Regions from separate parts of the Chthoniobacter sp. genome, predicted to be linked through region 1. Evidence: riboswitches for the same ligand, from Rfam matches in the RefSeq annotation. Region 1 holds a riboswitch; the other holds the start of a gene.
What was found. A riboswitch is a leader RNA that binds a small molecule or an ion and turns the genes downstream of it on or off. The one in region 1 is predicted to bind cyclic di-AMP.
Positions count from the first base shown of each region.

Region 2: linked by a shared signal. The riboswitch ahead of ABJF10_RS04170 (SPFH domain-containing protein) and the one ahead of ABJF10_RS00165 (universal stress protein) in region 1 are both predicted to bind cyclic di-AMP.

Region 1 is NZ_JBDUCX010000001.1:36,161-44,957, forward strand. It holds gene ABJF10_RS00155 (AsmA-like C-terminal region-containing protein) at 1-352, opposite strand, end outside; gene ABJF10_RS00160 (amino acid permease) at 512-2,332, opposite strand; gene ABJF10_RS00165 (universal stress protein) at 2,407-4,224, opposite strand; cyclic di-AMP (ydaO/yuaA leader) riboswitch at 4,316-4,463, opposite strand; gene ABJF10_RS00170 (nuclear transport factor 2 family protein) at 4,564-4,950, shown strand; gene ABJF10_RS00175 (GNAT family N-acetyltransferase) at 5,132-6,082, shown strand; gene rsmA (16S rRNA (adenine(1518)-N(6)/adenine(1519)-N(6))-dimethyltransferase RsmA) at 6,144-7,520, opposite strand; gene ABJF10_RS00185 (hypothetical protein) at 7,701-8,045, shown strand; gene ABJF10_RS00190 (hypothetical protein) at 8,100-8,797, shown strand, end outside.
Region 2 is NZ_JBDUCX010000019.1:28,208-37,004, forward strand. It holds gene ABJF10_RS04155 (transglutaminase family protein) at 1-2,928, shown strand, start outside; gene ABJF10_RS04160 (circularly permuted type 2 ATP-grasp protein) at 2,983-5,484, shown strand; gene ABJF10_RS04165 (transglutaminase family protein) at 5,489-6,367, shown strand; cyclic di-AMP (ydaO/yuaA leader) riboswitch at 6,590-6,765, shown strand; gene ABJF10_RS04170 (SPFH domain-containing protein) at 6,882-8,797, shown strand, end outside.

The sequences.
Region 1 (8,797 bases):
TCAAGTGCCGGGTTCTCCAGATATTGCGCCAGGGGAAGGTCACACTCAGCGTGCTGACTTCGATCACGGGTTCATTCCCGCGGGCGTTTCGGTAAAGGGTCACGCCTTCCAGCGAAAGTCCCCGCCACGGCACCCACGAGCGTTTCTGATAGCGGGGATAGACGCCATTCACGTTGAGCTGCTGCACCACGGCCGCCTCGACACGGGAAGTAATGGGCGCGAGCGAGAGCCAGCCGACCGCGCCCAAGATGACTGCCAGAACCAGCAGCCACCAACGCCCGCCAGGCCGGCGGCTGTCTTTTGCCGGGCGCTCCTCTTTCGCTGGCAGTGTGAGATCGGGTTGGGCTGGCAAGAGAGCGCAGATCTTTGGGAAAAAGCGACGTATCGGCGAGGGGCAGGGGAATGTAAACGGATTCCCTCCGCTGACACGATCGACCTCGCCGACCGTCACATCCGAATCGTTTCTCTGGCGCCAAGTGGATGCGCGAAGCGGCCCGCCCGTCTCGCTCCTCTAGCTGTGGATGATGAGCTGGATGTCCTCCGGCAACCCGCGGGCGACTTCCTCCACCACGTTCCCCTTGAGCAGCCGCGACATGGAGAGGCGGTGCGATGCGCCGAGCATGAGGAAATCCACGCCCATCGTCGCCGCGAGGTCGAGAATGGTTCCCGCGGGATTCGTGCTCACCGCATAGACCGGCAACACATCCACGCCGACCTCCTGCCCGAGCTTGAGCATCAGGGACATGATCGCCGCGGCTTGCGGATCGTCCTGCCAGCGCGCCCGGCCCACATTCTTGTCCGCCGCTGCCGACATGTAAACCACGGCCAGCTCCTTCACATAGAGCACGCACAGCGTGGCCTTGCGCAGCCGGGCCTCATCCAGGGCAAAGCGCAGGACCGGAGTGATCCCGCGGGCGGAAACCATGATGCGCTGCCCTTCCACCATGTGCGGGCGCAGCCGCTCGATGGCCTCGGGCGAGACGAGGTCGGCGATCTCGCGCGAAACCGTGAGCGTTTTGATGCCGGTGAGCTTGTGCGAGTAGGCGCGCACGGCGAGACCCAGGCCGACGACGCAAATCGCGAAGAAAAGCGCGTGCGAAATGGTATACGCGATCGTCAACCAGACCCCCGAGAGGATCACGGATGTGAGGCCCATGATGATGCGCTCAAACCAATGCAGGTTGAGGCTCAGGTTCGTCGTGCAGGAGCTCAGGTTGACCGTGATGGCGCCCACGACCCCGATCGCGTAGAGGCTGGCCAGCGCGTCGAAATCCTGGGTGATCGCCAGGATCAGCACGGGCAGCACCGCGCTGAGAATCAACGGCACCGTCGGCACGCCGTAGCGATTGAGCTTCGTCAATTGCCGCGGAAATTCGCCATCCAGCGCCATCATGTAAATCACGCCGATGACCGCGACGATGGCCGTATTCACCGCGCTGAGCAGCAACACGCCGAAGACGATGCCCACGATCCAGCCGAACATCTGCCCCATGGCCGGGCCGGCGAGGAGAGTGGCGTTGTGGTCGCCCAGGAAGCGCAACATGTCCTCCTTGTGGGCCACCAGGTCATTGGAAAGCGAAGGATCAATCGACAAGACCGCCCAGCCCAGCAAGGCCGTGCCGAGGACCACTTCCAGCGCGACCACGAAGAGCGCCTTCGACGACGTCTTCGTCACGATCGGATGCGCCGGATCGGAGCCAGGGTTCAGCTTCATCACGCCCGTCATGCTGGCGATGGCTTCCACCCCGCTCAGCGCCAGGATTACCTGCACGAATTTCGTCCACGTCGCGCCAAAACCACCCTCCGGCCAGTGCAAATGGGCCGTCGTCAGGTGCGGCACGCTGATCGCGAGGATCGCGAAGACGCAGATCACCGTGGGGATGGCCATCGCGATGGAAAGACTGCCGCTGTGCTTGGGGCCGAAATAATTCACGACGCCCAGCACCAGGACCGTGACCATGGTGATCGGCGCGATCACCCCCTGCGGCACACCGAAATAGCTCATCGCCGACCAGCCGCTGAGCGCCGCTGTCACGAGGAAATTGGCGATCAGCAAGAGCGCGCCCACCGCCGCCAGCAACCGGCTCTGTAAACGCGCCGCGGAATAGACGCCGCCGCCATCGGGAAAATTGCGGCAGACGACGCTGTAGTTGTATCCCACCAGCGCGGTGAGAAAGCACACCGCCACGATGATCGGTAGCGAAGCGTAGCCCGCCGCCGCGAAGGCCAGGCCGATGACATACGCCTTGCTCGTGCCCCAGTCGCCGTAGAGCAGGGCGGCGGCGCGTGTCCATTCGACGTTGCGGGGACGATGAGCGTCTGTGGTGTGCAAAGCGGTTCCGGGAAAGGTGGCCGCCTATTTGCCGCGCACGGCGGGCCGCGTCAATCGTGTTCCCGCGTCGGGCATTAGGAATACACCAGCAATGGAATCTCCTCGGGCAGCAATTGCGAAATCTGCCGGATCACATTGCCGCGCAGTGCGCTGATCAGGCCCGACCGTTTCGGCCCGCCGAGAATCACCCGCGAAGCACCCACCGTGGCGGCGATGTCCACGATGGTGTCCGCCGGCGAATCGCTCACCGCATAGCAGGGCAGCACCGTGTGACCGTCCGCGAGGTCGCTTGCCTCGGTGAAAATCCGCACCGCCTCGGGGTCCTGCTGCCATTTGCGCCGGCGATCGCCTTCGGCCAGCACGGGCTGCTCGCGCACATAGAGCAGATAAAGCGGCCGGTTCGTTTCCCGGGCTTCCTCGATGGCAAATTTCATCGTGCGCCCGGTCCCGCGGATGGCGCAGAGCAGGGGAGCGCCCGTGGCCGTGGTGATCTCGTGCTGGAATTTCGGGATCGGCATCGTCACCGTCGCGATGGCCGGGGCCTCCGCCTTTTCCTTGCGCTTCGCGTGCTCGACGGCGAGGCCGCGCAGGATGAGCCCGATGGCGAGAATGGTCACCGCGAAGACGCGTGCCGCCGGCTTGTCCACGAAGAGCGAAATCTCGATCACGAGCATGATCAGGAACGTGATGAACATCATCACCCGCTCCCAACGGAACAGGCCCAGTTTTCCATCCGTCGCACTGGCCCCGAGATTCGTCGCGATGGCGCCGACCACACCTACGGCGTAGAGGTCGGCCAGACCCGCCATGTCCTTCACCGCGATCACGAGGACCATGGGAATGATTGCGGCCACGACCATGCCGGCATTGGGCACGCCGTAGCTGTTGAGTTTCGAGAAAACCGGCGGCAGCTCGTGGTCGCGCGACATGAGGTACATGATCGAGATCAGCGCGCCGATGGCCGTGTTCACTGCCGAAAGCAGCAGAAAGCCGAATACGATGCTCACCGTCCAGGCCGCGATGTGCCCCGCCACCGCCCCGAGCGAATTTCCCACGAACACCTGCGCCATGTAGCGCAGCATGTAGTCGCGCACGCCTTCCGCGCCGGGTGCATTGACGTCGCCGCCGGCCACTTCCAGGCCGGGCAGGGCGCTCATGGCCAGCCCGAGCAACGCGGTAAAGCCGCACACCTCGAGCGCCACCACGATCAGCGCCTTGTTCGAGGTCTTCGTCACCGAGGGCTTCGCATCCGAACTGCCCGGATCGAGCTTCATCACCCCTGTGGAATTGGCAATCGCCTCCACGCCCGAGAGCGCAAGTACGATACCCACGAAGCCTTTCCAATTCTCCATGAACCCGCCGTGCAACGGCTGGAGATTATGGATCGCCGCGCCCATGTGCGGCAGGGCAAATGCCCCGAGGATCACCACCACCAGCATCGTCGGTACCGCGACCAGGAAGGCCATGCCGCCGGTGTGCTTCGGCCCGAAATAGTTCAGTCCCCCGATCAGTAGGATCGCCCCAGCCGCGAACATTTCCGGATGCCCCACGCCGAGATACTGGAACGCCGAGAGGGCGCTGATCGCCGCCGTGACGATGTAATCGGCAATGAGCAAAAACGCGCCGACGATCGAAATGATCTCCGAGCGATGCCGCACGCTCGCGTAGACCCCGCCGCCCTCCGGGTAGTGCTTGCAGAGGATCAGGTAATTCATGCCGACCAGCGCGGTCAGCGCGCACATCGCCGCGATCAGCCAGAAGGAGCTGTATCCTGCTGCGGCGAAAGCCAGTCCGACTACATAGGCTTTACTCGTTCCCCAGTCGCCATAAAGGATGGCCGCCGCGCTCTTCCAGTCGACGTTGCGCGGCCGTTTCGTTTCACTAGCGATCATGAGTTAAGTGCTGTCGCCATGTTGCGGGACACGGCGGTCGATTTTCCCTGTCGAATGCAGCGTGCGCGGCCCCTCGCGGAGCTTCGCAATCCCTGCCTTGGTGTAGCGCTGCCGAGGTTAGCTGTCGGGCTGGGACGCACCAAGTGTCCCCGGCGCCGCAGCGCCGTTTGCCCCGTGCCCTTGCGGGCGGTTGGGTTCCCCGGTGGCCTGCACAGCAGGCCATTGAGCGAATAGAAAGAACTACCCCTTATTTGTGGTGGGCGGCAGTACAAGTCAATGCTCGAGCTGTTTTACCCGGCACCGTTCCTCTGTATAATGCCTGCCCAAGGCTCCCATCCTATGACCAACATCGAAATCGTTCAGGAGATGTACCGCTCTTCTCGCAGCAAGGACTACGACGCCTTTCGTGCTATCTGCGCGCCCAACATCGAGTGGATTCAGATGCCCGGTTTCCCGGGTGGCGCGACCCGGGTCGGTCCCGAGGCGGTCATTGCCGGAGTCTTCCAGGGAAACGACGACCGCTGGGAAGGCTTCGGATTCGATATTGCCGAGTACCTCGACGCGGGATCGCACGTCGTGGTGGTCGGCACCTACCGCGGCACGCATCGCATCTCGGGCAAATCGTTCACGGCGGCGGCCTTGCATCTCTACGATCTCCGGGACGGCCGGATCTCGCGTTTCCGCCAGTTCACGGATACCAAAGTCATCTCTGACGCGCTGCCGTAGGATTGCCTACAAGGCAGGGGCCCATGGCGGGCTGAGTTGGCCCGGTTCTGGCTTCGTCATGGGCATCTTCCGCCGCACCGATGTTTCTTCCGTTTCCAGATCTTCATATGACCAATTGCCCCGCTTCCCGTGCTGGTCGATGATGAGTCCCGGAACCCCTTCTCTTTCTGCCTCCCGCGCCATGTCCACTCTGAAAGAATCTCCCACTTACGATCAGGCGGCTGACGCCTTTTGCCGGCCGGCGATGTTCGATGACTTGCCCAATCTCGCGAATATCCATCGGCTCGCCTTCTTCGCCGCCATGCCGGAAATGCCGGTCCTGCACACCCCGGAGGAAGACTTGAATTTCTACGTCACCAGCGTGTTTGCCAGCGCCGAAATCCGCGTGGTCGAATTGTCCGACACCGTCGTGGGTTTCATCGCCTTCCGCCCCGGCTGGATAGACCATTTCTACGTGCATCCCAGCCGCCAGCGCCGCGGCCTGGGCGCCCGTCTGCTCGCCCAGGCTCAGGCCGCCTCCGATACTCTTCACGCCTGGACCTTCCAGTGCAACGACGGAGCCCGTCACTTTTATGAAAAGCACGGCTTCCGCATTGAGCGGCAGACCGATGGCTCGGCCAACGAAGAGAAGCAGCCCGATATCCTCTACGTCTGGCAGCGGGGTGATGCCTCCGTCGCTGCCCCGCCGGAGCCCGATCCGGTCGTCGTCCGGCGGATCCAATCGGCAGATGCGCCTGCGGCGGCGAAGTTGCTCACCGCACTGGGTTATCCCTCGGATGCCACGCAGGTGGAGCGGCGGCTGGCGGCCGGTGCGAAGGGCGCGGACACCGCCGTCTTCGTGGCGGAAATTGCCGGGCGTATCGCCGGGCTTTTGTCCTTTCATTGCATCCCTTTGTTTCATGAGGACGGGTGTCTCGGGCGCATCACGAGTCTCGTCGTCGCCGACCAGTTTCGGCAACGCGGCGTCGGCCGGCAGTTGGTGTTGGCGGGCGAAGAGTTTGGCCGGGCGAACCGTTGCGTGCGCATCGAGGTCACCAGCGGCGACCATCGGCCAGAGGCGCACGCCTTCTATGAACACCTCGGCTACCAGAACGACTGCCGGCGATTCATCAAGCACACGCCCGGGGCGTAGGTAAGCCGTGAGCGCCGCGCTCCTGCGCGGCTCCTCCCCCTCTCGCTACCGTGCAGTCGGACTAAACTTCAGCCCGGAAGAGCCTCCAGCATTCCAGGAACCCGGTCGCAAAATCCTGCGGGCGCGCCGTGGTCCAGCGGTCGATCTGCTCGAGCGTGAAGAAGCCGCCGCCATCGAGCTCCGCGGGATTGAGCCGGAACGGTCCGTCGTGCTGCGCGCGATAGAGGCGCACATGTTCCCAGCCCGTGGCCTGGCTGGGCGGCAGCGCGCCGATCTCCTCGACGGTGGCGTTCACGCCGAGCTCTTCCTCGATCTCACGCGGCGCGGTGTCGGCGTAGATGTCGCCGGCATTGACGTGCCCGGCCGCGCTGGAATCCCAGCGCAAGGGATGCGTGTCTTTCCACCGCGAGCGCCGCTGCAGGAACAGGTCGCCGTGCTCATTGAAGACAAAGATATGCACCGCCCGATGCAGCAGCTTTTGCCGATGCACTTCATGACGCGAGAGCTGCCCGGTCACCCGATCCTCCGCGTCCACTACGTCGAAGATCTCTCCATGCACATCCTGCGCCGCATGCTCCAGTTGTTGGGCGGCTGTCCCACCCGCTGGGTGCTGGCCTGCCGCCCCACCCGACGCCGTGGCGAAATTCGTTAGCGCGATCCATTGCTCCAGCGAAAGTTCTTCCGCCCGCGTCGTCTCCTTCACTCCGAGATGTGCGCACAGCGCCAGCCAGTCGAGGTTGGCATCGGCGAGATTCTTGCGCAGTTGCTTGCGCCGCTGGGCAAAACCCATCTTCACCAGTCGCGTGAAAAGCACCCCATCGCAGGCCGGTAATTCGCCCGCGGGCCGCGGAGTCAGCAGCACGACTCCCGATTCAATCTTCGGCGCGGGCATGAACACACTTCCCGGCAACGTGCGCAGATACTTCACCTTCCAGCGCCGGCCAATGAGCAGCGTGAGCGCGCCATATTCCTTCGTCCACGGTCCCGCCGAGAGCCGCTCGGCCAATTCCTTTTGCAGGGTGAAGATGAGGGCGCTCACCGGGCTTGGCTCGCCGGTAAACCCGAAAAGAATCTGGCTGGAAACGTAATAAGGCAGATTGCCCAGCACCTTCACCGGCCCGCGCGCAAAGAGATCCCGCACGTCGAATTCGCTGGCATCGCCATGCACGATCTCGAGCGCCGGAAACCGGTCGCGCAGGAAACCGGCGAGTCGTCCATCCTTCTCGATGACGATCCCATTCTGCGAGCGGGCGAGGGCATATTCCGTGAGCGCCCCGAGCCCCGGCCCGAGTTCCACCCACGCTTCATCAGGCTGGAGCTTGAGCTGCGCGACGATCCAGTCGGCGAGATTCTGGTCGTGGAGAAAATTCTGGCCGAGGCTCCGGGTGGGCTCCATGCCCAATTGGTCGAGGCTGGCCTGAATGGTGGAAAGTTTCATGAACGGAGGCGCATTAGAGCGCGTTCCGGCGTCCTTTGCAAAGGCTGGGAGCCAGTTTGGTCACCAGAAACAATTCCTGCCTTTCTCACCGCCTGATTTCCGCTATTGTTCCGCCGTGAAAAGGGAAGCCGCACGAGACGGGGGAAGCCAGCAACCGAAAATATTTGCCCGACTAACGCGATGAACCACCCGGCCCCAAAACCCATCCTGCTCGCGGCTATCCTATTCTCGCTCGGCTCGCTGGCCCGCGCGGAGGTTCTCGATCTCGCGCCGGATTTGTCCCCGCCGGCCCGCGTGGTCACCTTGGGTGAGCCGCCGCCCCCGGCGAATCCGCGGTGGATTCAACTGCGCATGGACTTCGATGCGCTTTTGCCGGCACGCTTGGTAGGCTGGCGGGACTATTCCTTTAGGGCGGCGGAACCCGTCATGGGGGTATTCAGGATCGATTCTTCGGCTCCGGTGCGGAACGACTCTTTCTCGAGTGGTAATGCGCATTTCAATTTCAACATCGACTATCAATTCTGATCCACCCCCGTCCCGGGCGAATCAGATTCGCCAGTGACCCTTCCCCCCGGAATCATGTGTTACCGCCATCGGCCCACCCTCCTGATCGCGCTCGCCGCACTGGCGACGTGTTCTATCGCGGCCCCCGCCGCCCGCGCGGATGGGGTGTCCGATGCGGTGGCTTGGTACGACACGCTTGGCTACCCGGACGCCAAGACCCTCCCCTATGTGCGGGTCGCGACGGGGTTGTATACCATCAGGGGAAACAGGCCTCCCGAGAATCGCTTCGTGGAGGGATTCCTCACGGGTGAAGAGCCCGAGGGGGGCTTCACGGTCTTCGTTTGCAGCGTTTCCGATTTTCAGGATGGCTTCGGAATGTCTGAGCCGTATCCGCCGCTCACCACCGTCCGTTTTGTGCGCAAGACCGACGTGCCAATCCACCAGCGGGTGGATTACGAGGTGCTCGATTTCCCGAAAGTCGCCGCCGATGTGCTGGCCCGCGTACGCGACGTCGCTTCCGGGCCGCAGGACTACAAGGCGCGCGAGGATACGTTCTCCGCCCGCTATCCCGGGTTGCGGGGGTCTTTTGATTTGCAATGGGGGAGCCCTCTTTCGCATCGGGCGCGCATCTTCGCCTTCGCCCGTGCCTGCCAGCAAAAGGGACTGGCGGACACCGCAGCCGCGCTGTTCGACGCCTGTGCGAATATTCCCGACGAGCAAACTGGGAAGATCAATCCGGCATTGCTACGCGACGCCCTCCAGCAACAGATCGG
Region 2 (8,797 bases), on a different contig from region 1:
ATCGATTTCCTCGTGGGGATCAACCAGGCGGTCACCGACGACATTAAATACCTCATCCGCATGGAGCCGGGGGTGCAGACGCCGGAGGAGACGTTGATGAGCGGGAGCGGCTCGTGCCGCGATTCGGCATGGCTGCTCTGCCAGCTTCTGCGGCATTGCGGGCTCGCGGCGCGCTTTGTGAGCGGTTACCTCATCCAGCTCAAGCCCGACCAGGAAGCGCTCGATGGGCCGAGCGGGGCGACGGAGGATTTCACGGACCTGCACGCGTGGTGCGAGGTGTATCTGCCGGGTGCGGGGTGGATCGGCTTTGACGCGACGAGCGGGCTGCTCGCCGGGGAGGGGCATATCCCGCTCGCAGCGACGCCCGATCCGCAGAGCGCCGCCCCGATCAGTGGCGGGGTGGAGGAATCGGAGGCGGAGTTTGGCTTTGAGATGTCGATCCATCGCATCCACGAATCGCCGCGGGTGACGAAGCCGTATTCGCCCGAGCAATGGGCGGCGATCGATGCGCTGGGCAAGAAGGTCGACGAGGACCTTACCGCTGGCGATGTGCGGCTCACCATGGGTGGCGAGCCGACTTTTGTGAGCGTCGACGATCCGGATGGCGAGGAATGGAACTTCGCCGCGGTGGGCCCGCGCAAGCGCCTGCTTTCCGGGGAATTGATCAAGCGCCTGCGCAAGCAATTCGGCCCCGGCGGGCTGCTGCACTACGGCATGGGGAAATGGTATCCGGGCGAGCAGCTCCCGCGCTGGTCGCTGGGCTGCTATTGGCGCCGCGACGGACAGCCAGTGTGGACGGACGACTCGCTGATTGCCGATGAATCGAAGCACTATGGGCATGGCGCCAAGGAGGCGCGCGCGTTTATCGAGAAGCTCATCGACTTCGTCGACGTGGACCCGAAATGGCTGATGCCCGGCTACGAAGACGTCTTCCACTATTTGTGGAAGGAGCGTCGGCTGCCGGCGAACGTCGATCCGCTGAAGTCGAACTTGAAGGACAAGCTGGAGCGCGACCGCATCTCCCGCATTTTCGAACAGGGGCTGAACTCCGTCGTGGGTTACTCGATTCCGATCAAGGCGGAAGGCGGTCACTGGCACAGCGGGCCGTGGTTCCTGCGCGATGAAACACTGTGGCTGATTCCCGGCGATTCACCGATGGGCCTGCGCCTGCCGCTCGATTCGCTGCCGTGGGTCGCGCCCGGCGATTATCCCTGGCTGATCCACCCCGATCCGATGCTGAAAAAACCACCGCTGCCGCCGCGCCCGGATCGCGCGGGCCAGCGCTATGTGGGCGGCACCGCCGCCGCGCAGGAAGCCGGCCAGGGCCGCGGCCAGAGACGGCAGGAATTGGGCGAGCCGTATCCGCGCAAGCTCCGCGAGCTGGCTCCCGACCGGATTCCCGGCCCGCAGGAATCCGCGGCGTGGATCACCCGTACTGCGCTGTGCGTTGAGCCGCGCAACGGGCGGTTGCATGTTTTTATGCCGCCGGTGCAGACGGCGGAGGAGTATCTCGATCTCGTGGCCGCCGTGGAAGACACCGCGCGCACGCTCGGCCTGCCGGTGATCGTCGAGGGCGAAGCGCCGCCGCGCGACCCGCGGCTGAACGCGCTCAAGGTCACGCCTGATCCGGGAGTCATCGAGGTGAACATGCACCCGGTGCATACGTGGGACGAACTCGCGAAGAATACCAAGGTGCTCTACGAGGAGGCGCGGCAGACGCGGCTCGGCACGGAGAAATTCATGGTCGATGGGCGCCACACCGGCACCGGCGGCGGCAATCATATCGTCATTGGCGGGCGCTCGCCGGCGGATTCGCCGATGTTGCGCCGGCCCGATCTGCTGAAGTCGCTGCTCGGCTACTGGCACAATCATCCGTCGCTCAGTTATCTCTTCAGCGGCCTCTTCATCGGCCCGACGTCGCAATCGCCGCGGGTGGACGAAGCGCGCAACGATTCGCTTTACGAGCTGGAGCTGGCCTTCAAGCAGATCCCCAACAAAGGCGAGGTGCCGCCGTGGCTGGTCGACCGCATCTTCCGCAACCTGCTGATCGACGTCACCGGCAACACGCACCGCGCCGAGTTCAGCATCGACAAACTCTTCTCGCCCGACAGTAGCACCGGCCGCCTCGGGCTGGTCGAGTTGCGCTCGTTCGAAATGCCGCCGCACGCCGAGATGAGCCTCGCGCAGCACGTCCTGCTGCGGGCCGCCATCGCGCGTTTTTGGAAAGAACCGTACTCGCCGCAAAAGCTGGCCCGCTGGGGCACGGAGCTGCACGATCGTTTTCTGCTCCCGCACTTCGTGTGGCAGGATTTCGAGGACGTGGTCGGAGAATTCCAGGAAAGCGGCTACCCGATCGACCCGGCGTGGTTCGCGCCGCATTACGAATTCAAATTCCCAGCCATCGGCGGGATCACGCAGCGCGGCGTGAACATCGAGCTCCGCACCGCGCTCGAGCCGTGGCATGTGCTCGGCGAGGAACCGGGCGGCGGCGGCACGGTGCGCTATGTCGATAGTTCGCTGGAGCGCGTGCAGGTGAAAGTGCGCGGGCTCACCGACACCCGTCACGTTGTCACGTGCAACGGGCGCCGCGTGCCGTTGCATCCCACGGGTGTCGCGGGTGAATTCGTGGCCGGCATCCGCTATCGCGCGTGGCAGCCGCCGACTTGCTTGCAGCCGACGATCGGGGTCAATGCGCCGCTCACCATCGACCTGGTCGACACGTGGAACCAGCGCAGCATGGGCGGGTGCACCTATCACGTCACGCACCCCGGAGGACGCAGCTACGTCACCTTCCCGGTGAACGCCTACGAGGCTGAGTCGCGCCGCCTGAACCGCTTCTTCCCCTATGGCCACACGCCCGGCAAAGTCGTCGAGCCACCGCCGGAGACGAATCGCGAATTTCCCGTCACCCTCGATCTGCGCACGTGATCGATCGGCGGGAAGATTGCTTCCACGGTACTCCATGCAGTACGTTGCCTTCGAATGACTTCAGCCACGGAAACTAGCGTTACGCCTGCCCCCACTGGAGTCTGGGCGGCCTATCGCCCGCGGCCCGAGGTCTTCGATGAAATGCGCGCGCCGGATGGGACGGTGCGCCCGCATTGGCTGCCGCTGGTGCAAGGGCTGGAGCGGCTGGGGCGTGACGGGATCAAGGAACGCGCGGAAGGCGCCCACGACCTCTTGCGCCAGCATGGCGTCACCTACAATGTCCACGCGGATGGCGAAAGCGCGGAGCGCACTTGGGAATTGGACGTCATGCCGCTGGTCATCGGCGCCGAGGAATGGGCGCGGCTGGAGACCGGCCTCATTCAGCGCACGCGGCTCCTGAACCTTGTGCTGGCGGACATCTACGGGCCGCGGCAGCTCTTGAAGGACGGCCTGCTGCCGCCCGCGCTGTTGCACGCCAACCCCGGCTTTCTGCGCTCCTGCCACGGCATCCGCCCGCCGCGCGATCTCTTTCTGACGCTGCACGCCGTCGATCTCACGCGTGCGCCCAATGGCCAGTGGTGGGTCATGAGCGACCGCACGCAGGCGCCGAGCGGCGTCGGTTACGCGCTGGAAAATCGCGCGATTCTTTCGCGGGTGCTGCCCGAGGAATTCCGGGAATCGCAGGTCCAGCGGCTTGGCGGATTCTTTCAAGTGCGCAAGGCGGGGCTGCGTTCGCTCGCGCCATGGACGAGCGCGCCGAACATCGTCCTGCTCACGCCGGGGCCGTATACGGAAACGTATTTCGAGCATGCTTATCTGGCGCGCTATCTCGGCTACCAGTTGGTCGAGGGCAACGATCTCACCGTGCGCGACCAGTGCGTCTTCTTGAAAACACTTGAGGGGTTGCAGCGCGTGGACGTGATCATTCGCCGCGTGGACGATACCTGGTGCGATCCGCTGGAGCTGCGCGCGGATTCCATCCTCGGCGTGCCCGGCCTCGTCGAGGCCGCGCGCGCGGGCAACGTGGCCATCTCCAACGCGCTCGGCACGGGCGTGGTCGAGACGACGGCGATTCTCGCCTTTCTGCCCGCGCTCTCGCGGCATCTCCTCAAGGAGGAACTGCTCATTCCGAACGTCGCGACGTGGTGGTGCGGCCAGGAGAGCGAACGCAACTACGCGCTCTGGGCGTTGAATTCGCTCGTCACCAAGCGCGCTTTTGTCGGCGGCCACGGCGAGCCGAGTTTCGGCGACAAGCTCAGCCCCGCGGAGCTCGATGACCTGGCCGCGCGCATTCGCGCCAACCCGCACGCCTACGTCGGCCAGGAGAGCGTCGCTCTCTCTACTGCGCCGTCTTGGAATGGCGCTGCGCCCGAGCCGCGCCCGCTCATCATGCGCTGCTATGTGTGTGCGACGCCCGATGGCTTTGCCGTCATGCCCGGCGCACTGACGCGCGTTTCGTCCGCGGCGGATTCCCCGATCGTTTCCTCCCGCTATGGGGGCGGCAGCAAGGACACCTGGGTGCGATCCAACACGCCCCTGGATTCCACCACCACCGTCGAGCCCGCCACCCCGCCCGCGCGCCAGGAGACCGGCGCCACCCATGTCCCCAGCCGCGTGGTGGAAAATCTCTTTTGGCTCGGCCGCTACGCCGAGCGGCTCGAAGACACCACGCGCCTGCTGCGCACCGCGCTCAGCCGGCTGGCAGGTGAAGGCGGACCGGCCGAGGAAGAGGAACTCGTGGCACTCGCGCGCTGGCTGGCGCGCACCGAGCAGTTGCCCGCGCGTTTCGGCAAGCGGTTTGCACCGTCGGAACTCGCCTCCGAATTGCGCGAGCTCGTCTTCGAACGCAACCGTCCCGGCTCGGTCCGGGAATTGCTGGGCCGCGTGGGCTTCCTTACGGCCAGCGTGCGCGACCGTCTTTCCGGCGATACGTGGCGCATTCTCAATCAACTCCTCACGGAATTCCCCGCGACAATGTCGCGCGCCACGCCCGGGGCGATCCTCCACGCCTTGCACCGGCTCATCTTTCAGCTCGCGGCCTTCAGCGGCATGGAAATGGAAAACATGACGCGCGGCCACGCGTGGCGCTTCCTCGATATCGGCCGCCGCCTCGAGCGCGCGATCAATCTCGTGGCCAACATCCGCGCCGTGCTCGCCACCGATACCGACGGCGCCGCCCTGCCGCCGCTGCTCGAATACACCGACAGCAACATGACGTACCGGCGGCGCTACCTCGCCCGTCCGGAGATGCCGACCACGTTTGCGCTGCTCCTGACCGATGTAACGAATCCGCGCTCGCTGGCCTTTCAGTTCAAGACGCTCGGCCAGCATTTCTCCGAGTTGCCCGGCGCGGGGGAAGCGCGTCCCGAGGAGAATCGGTTCAGCGAACTGGCGGGCCTGCTCGTCGAGACCGACGTCATCGATCTCGGCACCAAGGGCGCTTCCGCGCGTTCGCTTCTCAAGACGCGGCTCGATGAACTGTACACGAATAGCTGCGACCTTTCCGACATGCTCACCGCGTCGTATTTCAGCCACGTGCCCGCCCGCGTGAGCTAGCGCCATGCTCTACGACATCACGCATCGCACCACCTACGGTTATGGCTCCGATGTCTCGGTGGCCCATCATCTGGCGCACCTGCACCCGCGGGAGTTGCCGTCGCAACAGATCAGCGATTTCAAACTTTCGGTCGAGCCCGCGCCGACGGTGAACACGGAGCACGTAGACTACTACGGCAATACGACCACTTTCTTCACCATCGGCAATCCGCATGACCGCCTCGTAGCGACCGCGCGCAGCCGGGTGCGGATCACCCCACCTCTTCTCCCTAACGCAGCCCGCACCCTCGCCTGGCAACAAGTGCGCGATCGTTGCGCGAGCGATGTGCTGACCCCCGACAGCGAAGTGGGCGAATTTCGTTTCGATTCCCCGAACATCGCCCGCCGGCCGGTCCTCGCCGACTATGCGGCGCCGTCCTTTCCCAAGGACCGGCCGCTGCTCGAGGCCATCGTCGATTTCAACGGCCGCATCTTCCGTGACTTCAAGTTCGATTCGCGCGCCACCACGGTCGCGACACCGGTGGATGAAGTCTTCAAGAAGCGGCGCGGCGTCTGCCAGGATTTTGCGCACCTGGCCATCGCCTGCCTGCGTTCGCTCGGCCTGCCGGCGCGCTATGTGAGCGGCTATCTGGAGACGTTGCCGCCGCCGGGCAAAGCGCGACTGATCGGCGCCGATGCTTCGCACGCGTGGTTTTCCGTGTGGTGCTCCGGCCATGGCTGGATCGACGCCGACCCCACGAACAACATTCTCCCGGGAGACCGCCATGTCACCGTCGCTTGGGGCCGCGATTTCAGCGACGTCAGTCCGCTGCGCGGTGTGGTAGTCGGTGGCCGCGGCCACAGCCTCGGCGTGAGTGTGGATGTGGCGCGCGTCGCGGAATAGGCACCCGAGAGGGAATCGGTAAATAACCACGAAGACACCAAGACACGAAGAAAGGGCGTCCCTTCGTGTCTTCGAGCCTTCGTAGTCAAAAATCCGCCTGGCGCTGCTTCCGGGGCGCAATGGCCTTTTTTTTCTGAAGCTTCAGAAATGCCATTTTCTGACGAATTTAGCACGATTCCGATTTCACTTGCGAACCGGCCTCTCTCCGCTAGGGATGGGTTAGTTCTTTGCCAGCTCAATGTTCCGGCCTGATGGCCGGATCAACGGGGAAACCATCCTACCGCCGCGCGTGAAAAACTTGTCGCGCGGCTTCGGGGCGAACGGCGCTTTGCGGCGCCGGGGGCACTTGATAGCCCAAGCCCGACAGCTAACTCCGTCAGCAGCAATCAAGAGGCAGATGGGACGCTTTCCGTTTTCCGATCATCGGGAAACGCGGCGCTCTGGATGCTTTCAGAACGTCATCGCGCGGCGGCTTTCGCAAAAGCGGCGGCGCACAAAGTAGAAAGTAAACATTATGGACGGCATACCTGTGCTGTTCTCGTTCGGGTTTGGAGTCGCGAAGATCCTCTTCGCGCTCGTGGTCATCTATATACTGATCGGGGTGCGGTACATCCCGCATCGCCGCGTCGGCATCCTCGAAAAACTGTGGTCTCCGCGCGGCTCGCTGGCGCAAGGGCGCATGCTGGCCCTCGCCGGCGAAGCGGGCTTCCAGGCGCGCGTCCTGCGCGGCGGCCTGCACTTCGGCTATCCGTTCTGGATGTACAGCGTGCACACCGTGCCGCTCGTCACCATCGCGGAAGGCCGCATCGGCTATGTATATGCGCGCGATGGCTACCCGCTCACCGCGTCGCAGACGTTGGGCTCGGTCGTGGAATGCAATGGTTTCCAGGACCCCGTCGCGTTCCTGACCAACGGAGGCCAGCGTGGCCGCCAGCGCATGATCCTGCGTGAAGGCGTCTACGCCATCAACACGGCGCTCTTCGTCGTCATCACCGAGCAAGGCATTCATGCCGGGCCGGTGGGCCGGCAGGAGCGCGAACAATGCGCTTCGTGGCAGCAGGAGCTGGAAACGGCGCGGGGCTTTTCGCCCGTGCTCGTCGGTTCGGCCTTTTACGCCCAGCGCAGTGGTGACTCGGCCGTGCAGACCGATGCGACGAAGCTCTCGCCGCACGATCTCATCGGCGTGATCACCGTGCACGATGGACCGACCCTGGACCCTGGCGAATTCATCGCTCCGCAAGTCGGGGATGTGAACGGCAGTGGCCACAATTACTTCCAGGATCCCGATACGTTCCTGACGCTTGGGGGCCGCCGCGGCAAGCAATTGCAAGTGCTCACGGACGGCACCTACTTCATCAACCGCTGGTTCGCGACCGTCGAACTGCAGCCGAAGACCCTGATCCCGATCGGCTATGTCGGCGTGGTCATCAGCTACTACGGCGCGTCCGGGGAAGACGTGACTGGCGCGGCCTTCCGCTACGGCGAGCAGGTCGAATCCGGCCGCCGCGGTGTGTGGCGCGACGCGCTCGCGCCCGGCAAGTACGCGCTCAATCCGTACGCGCTCAAAGTCGAGATCGTGCCCACGGTGAACTTCGTGCTGCGCTGGATTACTGGCCAGACCGAGTCCCATCATTACGACGAAGAACTCACCAGCATCCCGCTGATCACGGCCGACGGCTATGAGCCGTTGCTGCCGCTCTCGCTCGTGCTGCATATCGATTACGCGAAGGCGCCGCGCGTGGTGCAACGCTTCGGCGATGTCCGGCGGCTCATCACGCAGACGCTCGACCCGATCCTCACGGCCTACTTCCGTGACGTCGCGCAGTCTTCGAACATGCTCGACCTGCTCACCCATCGTGAGGAAATCCAGCGCCATGCGACCGAGGAACTCGGCCGCCGGTTCCAGACCTTCGACATCAACTGTGTCGCCGTGCTGATCGGCCGTCCCGAGACCGCGTTGCTCAAGCCCGGACAGGAAGACCCGATCGATCGCCTCTTCGACCAGCTTCGCCAGCGCCGCCTGGCCGAGGAGCAGAAGGCGACCTTTGCCAAGCAGCAGGAAGCTGCCGTGCAACAGAAGATGCTGAACCATGCGCAGGCGGAAGCCGAGCGCCAGACGCAGCTCACGCAGACGCGCGTGGAGATCGAAATTGCCGGCAACCGCGGTTCCGCCCAACTGGCCGAAGCCGAGCGCCTCGCGAAACGCGACATCGCGCTCGCGGAAGGCCGCGCGCGTTCGGCCGAACTCGAGGGCCAGGGTGAAGCCTCGAAGGTCGCCCAGATCGGCCAGGCCGAAGCCAGCGTGAGCCGGCAGAAGGTGGAAGCCTTCACCGACCCGCGTCTCTATGCGCTCAACCTCATGGCCGGCCAACTGGCCAACAGCACCCAACCGCTCGTCCCCGAGCGGGTGGTGATCTTCGGCCAGGGCAG